Nisaea sediminum: one gene and its partner. The protein of the gene in region 2 interacts with the protein of the main gene of each other region in a pairwise test. Links are inferred from orthologs where the notes say so. Each region holds a gene or a part of one and is shown on either strand. Other genes may lie near its edges.

Evidence for each region.
Region 1: the proteins of IG122_RS09395 (region 2) and IG122_RS14485 interact in binary tests that used the Escherichia coli proteins (3 or more experiments, as listed by UniProt). The link is inferred for Nisaea sediminum from one-to-one orthologs.

The regions. Positions count from the first base shown.
Region 1 is NZ_JACZCQ010000006.1:517,358-524,179, reverse strand. Bases 2,572-5,434 are described here. They hold IG122_RS14485 (transglycosylase domain-containing protein), read left to right. Parts: upstream 2,572-3,027; coding sequence 3,028-4,842; downstream 4,843-5,434. Other genes in these bases: IG122_RS14480 (endonuclease/exonuclease/phosphatase family protein), read right to left, coding at 4,853-5,434. Outside these bases: IG122_RS14505 (hypothetical protein), read left to right, coding at 1-18; IG122_RS14500 (ArsR/SmtB family transcription factor), read left to right, coding at 173-556; IG122_RS14495 (rhodanese-like domain-containing protein), read left to right, coding at 585-1,127; IG122_RS14490 (tetratricopeptide repeat protein), read right to left, coding at 1,141-2,523; more of IG122_RS14480, read right to left, coding at 5,435-5,776; IG122_RS14475 (M48 family metallopeptidase), read right to left, coding at 5,874-6,596; IG122_RS14470 (multidrug effflux MFS transporter), read right to left, coding at 6,672-6,822. UniProt on the Escherichia coli protein: Cell wall formation. Synthesis of cross-linked peptidoglycan from the lipid intermediates.
Region 2 is NZ_JACZCQ010000004.1:65,120-69,910, forward strand. Bases 1-2,999 are described here. They hold IG122_RS09395 (peptidoglycan D,D-transpeptidase FtsI family protein), read left to right. Parts: upstream 1-631; coding sequence 632-2,368; downstream 2,369-2,999. Other genes in these bases: rsmH (16S rRNA (cytosine(1402)-N(4))-methyltransferase RsmH), read left to right, coding at 1-264; ftsL (cell division protein FtsL), read left to right, coding at 264-635; IG122_RS09400 (UDP-N-acetylmuramoyl-L-alanyl-D-glutamate--2,6-diaminopimelate ligase), read left to right, coding at 2,355-2,999. Outside these bases: more of IG122_RS09400, read left to right, coding at 3,000-3,848; IG122_RS09405 (UDP-N-acetylmuramoyl-tripeptide--D-alanyl-D-alanine ligase), read left to right, coding at 3,845-4,791. UniProt on the Escherichia coli protein: Essential cell division protein that catalyzes cross-linking of the peptidoglycan cell wall at the division septum. Required for localization of FtsN.

The DNA of each region.
Region 1 (6,822 bases), on a different replicon or contig from region 2:
ACCGCGCTTGGCTCCTGACCGGCCCGCCGGAACATCGAACTCTCTCTGCTTCGGCCGGTTTGCGCCACCGGCGATCACCAAGCCGTGCATGCCGGAAATCCTTCGACAGGCGCCTTCGTCAGATTGTCAGTTCCTCCCCTTCCAAGGATGGGGTTGAAATCGCGGTCCCTGAATAATATATAAGCAATCACTTATATATGATCTGACACGCGAGGATAGGGCGATGCCCGCGCTTCCAATCGAGGCAATGGACCGGAAAGCAGCCGAAGTGGCTGACTTTCTGATGGCGGCCGCCAACCGGAACCGGCTGATGGTGCTCTGCCATCTTGCCGAGGCTGGGGAGCTGACGGTGACGGAACTGGCCGGTCTTGTCCGGCTGTCCCAGCCGGCGCTCTCCCAGCATCTGGCTCGCATGACCGAGGAAAAGCTCATCACCGTCAGGGCAGACGGACGGCGGCGGTACTACGCATTGAGCGAAGGACCCGTCAGCGACCTGCTCGAGGTGCTGCAGAGGCATTTCTGCCCGCCGGACGGCGCGCGCGCCGCGGCCGAATGACATTCACGATCCAACGAAAGACAGAGACATGCAAAGCAACCACCCGCAGCTGAAAGGCATCGACACCCAGAGCGCCGCGCCCGAAATCGAGGCCGGCAACGCGGTTCTGATCGACATCCGCGAAAAGGACGAGCGCGCCCGGGAATGGATTCCGGGTTCGGTTTCGCTCCCGCTCTCCGAATGGCGGAATGCCGATCTTTCGGCCTACAAGGGCAAACGTGTCATCGTCCATTGCCGTTCCGGCAACCGCACCATGGTCAATGCGGCGCTCTTCACGGGCGCCGGGTTCGGCGAGGCGGCCTTTCTGGAAGGCGGCATCGAGGGCTGGAAGGATGCGGGCATGCCGGTGTCGAAGAACCCCAAGGCGCCGCTGGAGATCATGCGCCAGGTGCAGATCATTGCCGGCGGCATCGCGCTCGCGGGCGGTCTCGCCGGCTACCTGGCCGACCCGGTCTATGCGCTGATCGCCGCTTTCGTCGGCGCCGGTCTGCTGGTCGCGGGCACCACGGGCTGGTGCGGCATGGCGCGTTTCCTCGCCCTGATGCCCTGGAACCGCCAGCCCTCAAGCTGACGGCGGTCTTTTCCTAGCCGTGCAGCGCGACGGCGCGGGCTTCGGCCTCCGCCGCGCGGCGATGGTCGCCGAGCCCGCGATGGGCCCGCGCGGCAAAGCGCCAGTTCTGCGGGCTGGTCGGCTTCAGCGCGGTGCGTTCCGAGGCCAGCGCGAGCGCAAGTTCGTGCCGCCCGTCGCGGAGCGCGGCTTCCAGCAGCGTGAGGCCGATTACGTCGCGCTGGGCATGGCTGCCGCCGAGATAGCGGGTGCGGTAGCGGATCGGCAGCAGGGTCTCGACCGCCGCACCGTATTCTTCCTGCGCGAAGGCCTTAAGCGCCCGGCAGAACGGCTCGCCGACTGTCCGGGTCATCGCCGAATTCGCATCGTTCGCGGCTGTGGTATAGCGCTCGTGCGCGTGCAGCACCCGGTCGGCGACCTCCCAGCGCCCGTCGGCGACGAAGGTCATCATCGCATGCACGTCGTTGAAGGCGTAGAGCGTGTCCGTCGCACTCGGCTCCCACTTGTCGGCAAGCGTCTTCCAGCGCTCGCCGACATCGACTCCGAGCAGATTGAGGCGCCAGAGCAGGGCCGCGGCGTCGAGTTCCTCGTACCGGTCGCCGCTCTGGTCGGTGCTGCGCAGGCAGGTGTCGTAGACGTCCAGCACGCGGTCATACTGGCCGAGATCGAGATGGTAGAGCGACAGGTGCCACCAGAGATGGTTGGCGAAATTGCCGTAGGCCCAGTCCCCCTCGCGCGAACGCATCCAGTTGATCCCGCCGGACTGCCGCCCCTGACTCTCCATCACATGGGCGACCGCATGGACGGCATAGGCGTCGGCCGGATTGAGGGCGACGGCGCGGCGGCCGCATTCCTCGGCCATGGCGAAATCCCGGTTCTCCTCCAGACCGAAGGCGTAGAGACCCAGCACATAGCCGTAGCCGGGCACGCTCTCGTCCCAGGCATGGAGGATGCGGGCGACCCGGTCGCGCTGGTTCGTGGTGTCGCCGAGCAGCACGTCGGAGAGGTGGGCGAGCTGCAGGGCGAGGAGGTCGCGCGGGTAATGCACCAGCACCTCGTCCCAGAGATCGACGGCGCGGTGGAAATCACCGTCGGCCCAGGCCCGGATCGCCCGGATATGCAGGCGCTCACGTTCGTTTGCGCGCATCGCCAGAGCTTCCGCCTTTTCGAGGGCATCCACCATGTCCCGGTAGATCCGCGTCTCCATGGCCTGGGTCAGCAGGGCGGCCTTGAAGATGTGGCCCATGACGAAGTCGGGCGCGCCGTCCAGCACCTCCTCAATCTCGCCGAGCGGATCTCCGGAATAGGTCAGGAACAATTCGTGTGCCTTTTCCAGTCCGGCGACGAGGTCGGCATCGGCGGTGGAGACAGCGAGATCGCGGCTGTCATGGATGGTCATGGCGGGTCTCCCGGCGGGATCGCGTTGCGGCTTTCAGCATAGCTAAGCGCGAAACCGATCACACACAATGCGAGAGCGCGTGATCGGTTCTTGAAGACGCGCCAGCCAGTCCTGACTTCCATATTTCTATGCTAAAAATGTAGCGTATTTAATTGGTTATTTGATTAAAAGAGATTTAACATGAGCTAGCGTCTTTAAGTATCTAGATTTCTGGCAAAATAGTGCAATTTCAATCACTTTTAATATAATTTTTAAAGTTAAAGCAATATATTAAGAAAATGGAATTTTATTGCCAATATCAATTGGTTGCTGATTAAATCTAAACCTCAACATGAGCTACGGAAACCGATGGCACGGACTCCGACACGAAAACCCGCGACAGCCGGGCGGACCACGCGTTCCGGAAAAGTCAAATCCGCCTCGTCGCGGGATGGCGGCAGTGCGTCCACGTCGACCGCGAAGCCTCGCGGCCGTGCCGCGCCCCGCCGCCGCAAGTCTGCGGTCGTGCGCAAACGGACCGGTTTCGTCGCCGCGATCCTGAAATACGGTTTCGTCGCTGCAATCTGGATCGGCGTCGCCATCGGCGGGGTGCTCGCCTATCACGCCTACCAGCTTCCCGACATCACCGATCTCGACCGGTACGAGCGCGCCGGCGCGACCCGACTGCTCGACCGTGATGGCGCGATGTTCGTTTCCTATGGGGCGCTGCACGGACGGCCGGTCGCGGCGGACAAGCTGCCGGAAAGTCTGGTCCAGGCACTGGTCGCGACCGAGGACCGGCGCTTCTTCTCTCATTTCGGAATCGATCCGATCTCGATCGCGCGCGCCGCCATGATCAACCTGCAGGCCGGCCGGACCGTGCAGGGCGGCAGCACATTGACCCAGCAGCTCGCCAAGAACGTCTTCCTCAGTGCCGAGCGCTCCTATTCCCGGAAGATCCAGGAGCTGTTGCTCTCCTTCTGGCTGGAGCACCGTTTCTCGAAACAGGAGATCCTCGCGATCTATCTGAACCGGGTCTATTTCGGTGCCGGCGCCTACGGGGTCGATGCCGCGGCGCGGAAGTATTTCGGCCGTCCGGTGGAAGATCTCACCCCCTATCAGTCGGCGATGCTGATCGGCCTGCTGAAAGCGCCGTCGCGCTACAATCCGGCGGTGGACCGGGAGCTTTCCGAAGGCCGCACCAAACAGGTTCTGCTCAATATGGCGGATGCGGGCTACCTGACCGAGGCCGAGGCGCTCCGGATCGCCTCGAAGCCCGCGGCGATCCGTGGGGCGGCCGGGGTCAGCCGCAATCACCGTTACTTCGCCGACTGGGCGCGGGAGCGGGCGAGCGGCTATGCCGGGCCCGGCGGCGGTGACCGCACAATCCGCACCACCCTCGACCTGCGCCTGCAGCGCCTCGCCGAGCGGGCCGTCGCCGAGGGCATGAAGCGCGGTGCCAAGAAAGGTGTGCGCCAAGTCGCCATGGTGGTGATGTCGCCGGACGGTGCGGTCCGGGCGATGATCGGCGGCCGGGATTACGGCGCCTCCCAGTTCAACCGGGCGACCCAGGCGCTGCGCCAGCCGGGTTCCGCCTTCAAACCCTTCGTCTTTCTCGCCGCGCTCGAGGCGGGATATCAGCCGGAGACGCCGCTGTCCGACGCGGCGCTCACCATCGACGGCTGGCAACCGCGCAATTTCGATGGCCGTTACCGGGGCGAGGTCACGCTGGAGGATGCGCTCGCCGACTCGCTCAATGCGGCGACGGTCAGTCTTTCGGAAGCCATCGGCCGGCGCCGGGCGCTTTCCGTCGCACGCCGCCTCGGGCTGACCGCGACCCTGCCGGACCGGCCGAGCCTCGCGCTCGGGTCGGGCGAGGTGACGCTGCTGGAGATGACCGCGGCCTATGCCGCCTTCGCCAATCACGGCCGCTTCGTGACGCCCTATGCGATCGAGGCCATCGGCACCTCGGCGGATGGAACGATTTACGCGCGCCGGGAAACCGCCGCGCCGGAAGTGGTCGATGCCCGCGCGGTCTCCGATCTCAACCGCATGCTGCAGAGCGTGGTCGAACGCGGTACCGGCAAGCGTGCCCGGATCGACCGTCCCGCGGCCGGCAAGACCGGCACCTCGCAGGGCTTCCGGGATGCCTGGTTCATCGGCTATACGGCCGATCTCGTCGCCGGGATCTGGGTCGGCCGCGACGACGCCTCGCCGATGGACGGGGTGACGGGCGGCAGCCTGCCGGCGGAAATCTGGGCCGCCTTCATGTCGGAGGCCGTGAAAGGCCCGCCACGCCCGCTCGCGGGGCTCGCCGAAGGCAAGGCGAACAGGCTCTGAGCCCTTTTTCCTAGAAGCGCGGTATCTCGATATCGACGATCAGCGGGAGGTGGTCGGAGCTGGCTCTGGGACCGAGGACCGTATTCGTCACATTGAGCGTCGGCGTCACCAGCACATGGTCGATCGGCAGTGCCATCACCGAACCGAGCCAATTGTCTCCCCAGGTATAGGAGCGGCGCAGTCCTGGAACGACCTTTGTGCCCGAATTCCGTGCGACCGTCTGCACGGCGTGGCTCCAGGGCGCGGCATTGAAATCGCCGGTGAGGACAAGCGGCGTGCCGAGCTGAGACCAAGCGGCTGACAATCCCGATATCTGTGCCGCCTGCGGCGAGGGGAACGGCCACCTCAGATGAAGGGAGGCAACCGTCACTTCTTGCCCGTCGCGTTCCACCGTGGCCCATGCGAGGCGATGATCATTCTGGCAGCCGGTCGCGGCGAACGGTGTCCGGGAGAGAACCGCGATGGCGGAAGAGCTGCGATAACGGCAGATCAGTTGGTGAGGGTAATCCTTCTTCAGCCGCCGGATGACCTTCGGCGGCTCCAGCGAGAGTTCCTGCAGGGCAATGACGTCGGGGTCGGCATCTGCAATGAACGCCGCGACCCGGTCCGCGTCCGCATAGATGTGATGCAGATTCAGCGAAACGATTCGCAGGCCCGACCCTTCCTCGCGGGCATCCGCTGCGGAGGCCCCCCCTCCGAACAATTGTCCGAGCAGGCCGACGCTCACCACGACGGTCGCCGCGAGGGCGAGGCCGTTGACCCAGGCACCGGTGATGAAAAGCAGCGGAATGAAGGGCAGGGCCAGCACCACAAGATGCAGGCGGAAATGCGAGAAGCTGTCGGCCAGCGGATGAAACGCGCCGAGCATCCCGGCGATCAGGGCGGCGGCGATGCCCCAGGAACTATAGATCGCGAACCGCTTCAGAGAATCCATATGGGAAGAACCCGGCGCTTGGAGAAAGAGACGAAAGACAGTGCGGACCTTCGCCTCGAAATTTGACCGGAAAATGAACGCTTTAAGGCGGGCTTAATCAGCCGTAGCGATGCAGCGCCGCGCCGTGCCGTTTCAGCCAGGCGCGGGAGGTGTCCATGTCCTCGACCAGCCGCTCGACCAGGGCCCAGAAGCGGTGCGAATGGTTCATCTCGATCAGGTGTGCCGCCTCGTGGGCGCAGACATAGTCGAGCACATGCTCGGGCGCGAGGATCAGGCGCCAGGAGAAGGAGAGCGCGCCTTTCGAGGAACAGCTGCCCCAGCGGCTCCGCGTGTCGCGGATCGAGATCCGCGCGGGGCGCCGCCCGAGCTGTTCCGCATAGAACCGCGCCCGCTCCGAAATCTCGCGCCGGGCTTCGCGCTTCAGCCAGTCGGTGAGGCGCCGGGGCAGGTGGTCGGCGCCGCCCGAGATTTCCAGCCGGGCGGGCTCGGTCTCCCCAGCCTCGACGCGCCGGACCGTGCCGCGGCGCTCAGGGGTGTGGCGGATCAGATGGTCGGTGCCGAGCAGGGGGATGGTGACGCCGTCGGCGAAGGGCACGGAGTCCGGCAGCCGCTTCAGCCGCTCCTCGAGCCAGACCACGTTGCGGGCGACGAAGCTTTCCGCCTGGGTGGGCGCGACGCCGCGGGGAAGCACGAGTTCCGGCATACCGCGCGCCGGATCGACCTTGAGCGACAGCCGCCGGGCGCGGGCCGAGATCCTGACCGGGACCTCGATCTCGGCGCCGTCGCGTCCTCTCACGATCAGGGAGCTGGCGTCTTTCATGGTGCGGCATCACCAGTTGTTGGGGATTGGCAGGCCCAGTCTACTACATATTCGCGCTTGCGGGACTGTCTTCGATCATTTCCCGATCCCCTCCGGGCGGGGAACCAGCGCCAGCGCGACCAGTGCGAGCAGACCCGAAACCGCGAACACATCGGGCATTACATGCGGGTGCTGGTTCTGCAGGCTGCTGATCACCAGCGAGCCGAGAGCGCCGGTCCCCATCTGC
Region 2 (4,791 bases):
CTCGCCGTGGTTTCCTTCCACAGCCTGGAAGACCGCCGGGTGAAGACCTTCATCCGCACCCGTGCCGGCAAGACCGCGCGGCCGTCCCGTCACGTGCCGGAAACCGGCGAGACCGGCCCCGCGCCGAGCTTCATCGAGATCACGCGCAAGCCGATCGGTCCGGGCGCGGAAGAGGAAAAGCGCAATCCGCGGGCCCGGTCCGCACGGCTGCGCGTCGCCGAGCGCACCGATGCGCCGGCCTGGGACGACAGGGAGGCCGCGTGATGGTGCGCCGCTCCACCGCCCTCTGGCTGATGCTCGCGACCTGCGCCGGGATCACGCTCTTCCTCGTCAAACACGAGGTGCAGGAGCGCGAGGACCGGCTGAACGCCCTGCACAGCGAAATTCTCGACAACCAGGAAGCGATCCAGGTGCTGAAGGCCGAATGGAGCTACCTGAACCGCCCCGAGCGGCTGGAGCGCCTGATCCGCGAATTCAGCGAAGAACGCCCGGCGGACCGCCTGCAGCGCGCCACACTCGACATGCTGCCGCAGCCGCTCAACAGCGACGGGGAGGCGCCGCTGACGGAAGCCGCCCATATCGGCGGCATCGTCCTGCCGATGGCGCGCCCGGTGACCGTGGGAGCACCCCAATGACCCATACCCGGATCGATATCAACGACATCCCGAAACCGGACAAGACAGTGCGGATCGAAGGTACCGGACGGCAGGCGCTGGAGCAGGGCCGCACCCGGCTGCTGATCGCCGGCTCAGTCTTCGCCCTCGCCTTCTCCGTGATCGCGGCGCGGGTGGTGGACGTTTCCGTCTTCGACCGCGGCGCGGAGCCGAACCTGGCGCAGGAAAGCAGCAATCTCGCGCACAAGACCGGCCGCGCCGACATTGTCGACCGCAACGGCATGCTGCTGGCGACCACGCTGTCGGTGCCCTCGCTCTATGCCGATCCGAAGAGCGTCATGGACCCGGTGGAAGCGGCCGACAAGCTGCTGACGGTGCTGCCGGAGCTGGACCGCGCCGAGCTGGTCGAGACCCTTTCTTCCGACAAGCGATTCATCTGGATCAAGCGCAACCTGACGCCGCGCCAGCAATATGCGGTGAACAAGCTCGGCGTGCCAGGGCTCTATTTCCAGAGTGAATCCAAACGAGTCTACCCGCAGGGCCGACTCACCGCCCATATCGTCGGCCGCGCCGGGTTCGACGATGTCGGGCTCTCCGGCATCGAGAAAAATTTCGACTCGCTGCTGCGCGACGGCACCGAACCGCTCGCCCTTTCGGTCGACCTCCGGGTGCAGCACATCCTGCGCGAGGAACTGCAGACCCAGATCGATGCCTTCGACGGCATCGGTGCGGCCGGCATCGTGCTCGACACCCGGACCTCCGAGATCGTCGCCATGGTCTCGCTGCCGGACTTCGATCCGAACCGCCGCGACCAGGTCTCAGACGACGCCCTCTTCAACCGCGCCACCCTCGGCGTCTACGAGATGGGCTCGACCTTCAAGATCTTTAACACCGCCATGGCGCTCGATTACGGCACCACGACGCTGGCCAACGGCTACGATGCCAGCAAGCCGATCCGGGTCGCCCGCTTCACCATCAATGACGATCACGCCAAGAACCGCTGGCTCTCGGTACCGGAAATCTTCATGTACTCGTCGAATATCGGCTCCGTGAAGATGGCGCTGGATGTCGGCGGCGAGCGCCAGAAGGCCTTCATGGAACGCCTCGGCTTCCTCGAGAACGCCTCGATCGAACTGCCCGAGCGCGGGCGCCCCCTGGCGCCCAATCCCTGGCGCCCGATCAACACCATGACGATCTCCTTCGGGCACGGCATCGCGGTCAGCCCCGTCCATCTCGCCAACGGCGTTGCCAGCATCGTCAACGGCGGCATCTTCCGCCCGGCCACACTGCTGCGCCACCAGAGCGGCGAACTGCTGATCGGCGAGCGGATCATCAAGGAACAGACCTCGCTCGCGATGCGGCGCCTGTTGCGTCTCGTGGTCGAGAAAGGCACCGGCCGGAATGCCAGCGCCGAGGGCTATCTCGTCGGCGGCAAGACCGGCACGGCGGAAAAGCCCGGCGGCCGGGGCGGATACCGCCAGAAGGCCCTGCTCTCCTCCTTCGTCGGCGTCTTCCCGGTAACCGATCCTCGCTATGTCGTGCTGGCGATGGTGGACGAGCCGAAAGGCAACAAGAGCTCGTTCGGATATGCCACCGGCGGCTGGGTCGCGGCGCCGGCGGTGAAGCGGATCATCGAGCGTGCCGCACCACTGCTGAATGTGGCGCCGGTCGACGAGGATGCGCCCGAAATCCGCCGCGCTCTCATGGTCAATATCCCCGAACCCAAAGGGAAAAAAGCACTTGCGTCTTTCTGAGCTGATAAACGGCGACCTGGTCCGCCGCGATCCCCGCACCGCCTCGCTGGCGGCGTCGGGCGCGCTTGAGCGCGATATCGCGGGCCTGACCGCCGACAGCCGGGACGTGAAACCGGGCTATCTCTTCGCTGCGCTCTCCGGCAGCCATCTCGACGGCCGCAAGTTCATCACCGATGCGGTGCGCCGCGGCGCGGTCGCCGTGCTGACGGAGAACGGCACCGATCCGGTCGAGACCGACATCGCACTGATCGCGGACGACAATCCGCGCCGCCGCCTCGCCCTGATGGCCGCCCGCTTCTACGGGCGTCAGCCGCAAACGGTGGCCGCCGTCACCGGCACCAGCGGCAAGACCTCCACGGTCGAATTCGTGCGCCGCATCTGGGCCGCGCTCGGCAAAAAGAGCGCCAGCCTCGGGACCCTCGGGATCACCACCGACGCAGGTTCGGAAGGGCCCGGCCTGACGACGCCGGATCCGGTCGCGCTCCATGCCGCGCTCACCGGCCTCGCGGACCGCGGGATCGATCATCTCGCCATGGAGGCCTCCAGCCACGGACTCGACCAGTTCCGGCTCGACGGCGTGAAAGTCGGGGTCGCCGCGTTCCTCAATCTCAGCCACGAGCATCTCGACTATCACCGCACCATGGCCGACTACTTGAAGGCCAAGGCCGGACTGTTCGAGCGCGTGCTGCAAACCGACGGCACCGCGATCCTCTCGGCGGACGCCCCGCAATCGGCGGAACTGGCCGAGATCGCGGCCGAGCGCGGCATCCGCGTGCTCACCTTCGGCCGGAAATGCGGTGCCGATTTCCGCATGACCGACTGGGAACCGACGGCCACAGGCCAGCGCTTCTCCGTCACCCTTGCCGGCCGCACCCATCTGGTCGAGCTGCCGTTGATCGGCGCCTTCCAGGCGATGAACATCCTCGCCGCGACCGCCATCACCGTCGCCTCCGGCGCGGATCTGGAACGGGTCATTGCCGTGCTCGCAACCCTCGAAGGCGTGCGCGGACGCATGGAACTGGCGGCGCAGCATCCGAACGGCGCCCCGATCTTCGTCGACTACGCCCACAAGGCCGAGGCGCTGGAGACCGTGTTGAAGGCGATCCGCCCGCATGTCGCCGGCGCGCTGCATGTCGTGTTCGGCTGCGGCGGCGATCGCGACCGGGGCAAGCGCCCGATCATGGGGCGGACCGCCATCGAGCTCGCCGACCATGTCTATGTGACGGACGACAATCCGCGCACCGAGGACCCGGCCGCGATCCGCGCCGAAATCATGGCCGCCTGCCCCGGCGCCGCCGAAATCGGCGACCGGGCGAAGGCGATCGAGACGGCGATCCGGGCGCTCGGCCCCGAGGATGCGCTGATCGTCGCCGGAAAAGGACACGAAACCTATCAGATCGTCGGGACCGAGATCCGGGACTTCGACGACAGAGACGCCGCGCGCGCTGTCGTTTCAGCGCTTCTGGGGGACGTCCGATGACCGAAATGCTCTGGACATCGGATGAGCTGGAACAGGCGACGCGCGGCACCCTGCACGGCCCCGCCTTCGAGATCGCGGATCTGGTCATCGACAGCCGCAAAGTGACGCCCGGCTGCCTGTTCGTCGCCCTCCCCGGCGAGCGGGTGGACGGTCACGACTATGTCGGATCCGCGCTCGAGGCCGGGGCCGCCGCCGCGCTGGTCAGCCGCATTCCGGCCGGGCTCGGTGCCGACGCGCCGCTGCTTGAGGTCAAGGACGTCCTCGGCGGCCTCCGCGACATCGCCGCCGCGGCGCGGAAACGTTGCAAGGCGACGGTACTCGCCGTCACCGGCAGCGTCGGCAAGACCGGCACGAAAGATTCGCTGGCGGCCGCCCTCGCCGCCTTCGGCAGCGTCCATTCGAGCGCCGGCAACCTGAACAACCATATCGGCGCCCCGCTCAGCCTGGCGCGGCTGCCGAAAGATACCGAATACGCGGTGTTCGAGCTCGGGATGAACCATCTCGGGGAGATTTCCGAACTCACACGACTGGTCCGCCCGCACCTGACGATCATCACCAATGTCGAGGAAACCCATATCGGGCATTTCCGCGATGTCGAGCAGATCGCCGAAGCCAAGTCCGAGATCTTCGAAGGCCTCGAGAAGGACCGGGGCCTGGCCGTCCTGAATCGCGACAACGCGCATTTCTACTTCTGCGCCGAGCGCGCGGAAGCGGTTGGCGCGAAGATCGTCAGTTTCGGGCGCAGCGAGGACGCGGATGTCCGTCTGATCGGTGCCGAATGCGGCCCGGACGGCTCGAACATCGTGGTGCGGGTCGAGGGCCGGCAGCTGGTCTACCGGATCGACGGCATCGGCCTGCACTGGGCCTTCAATTCCGTCGGCGTGCTCGCCTGCATGCACGCGCTCGGTCTCGACCTGCAGACGGCGGCGCGGGCGATCCGAGA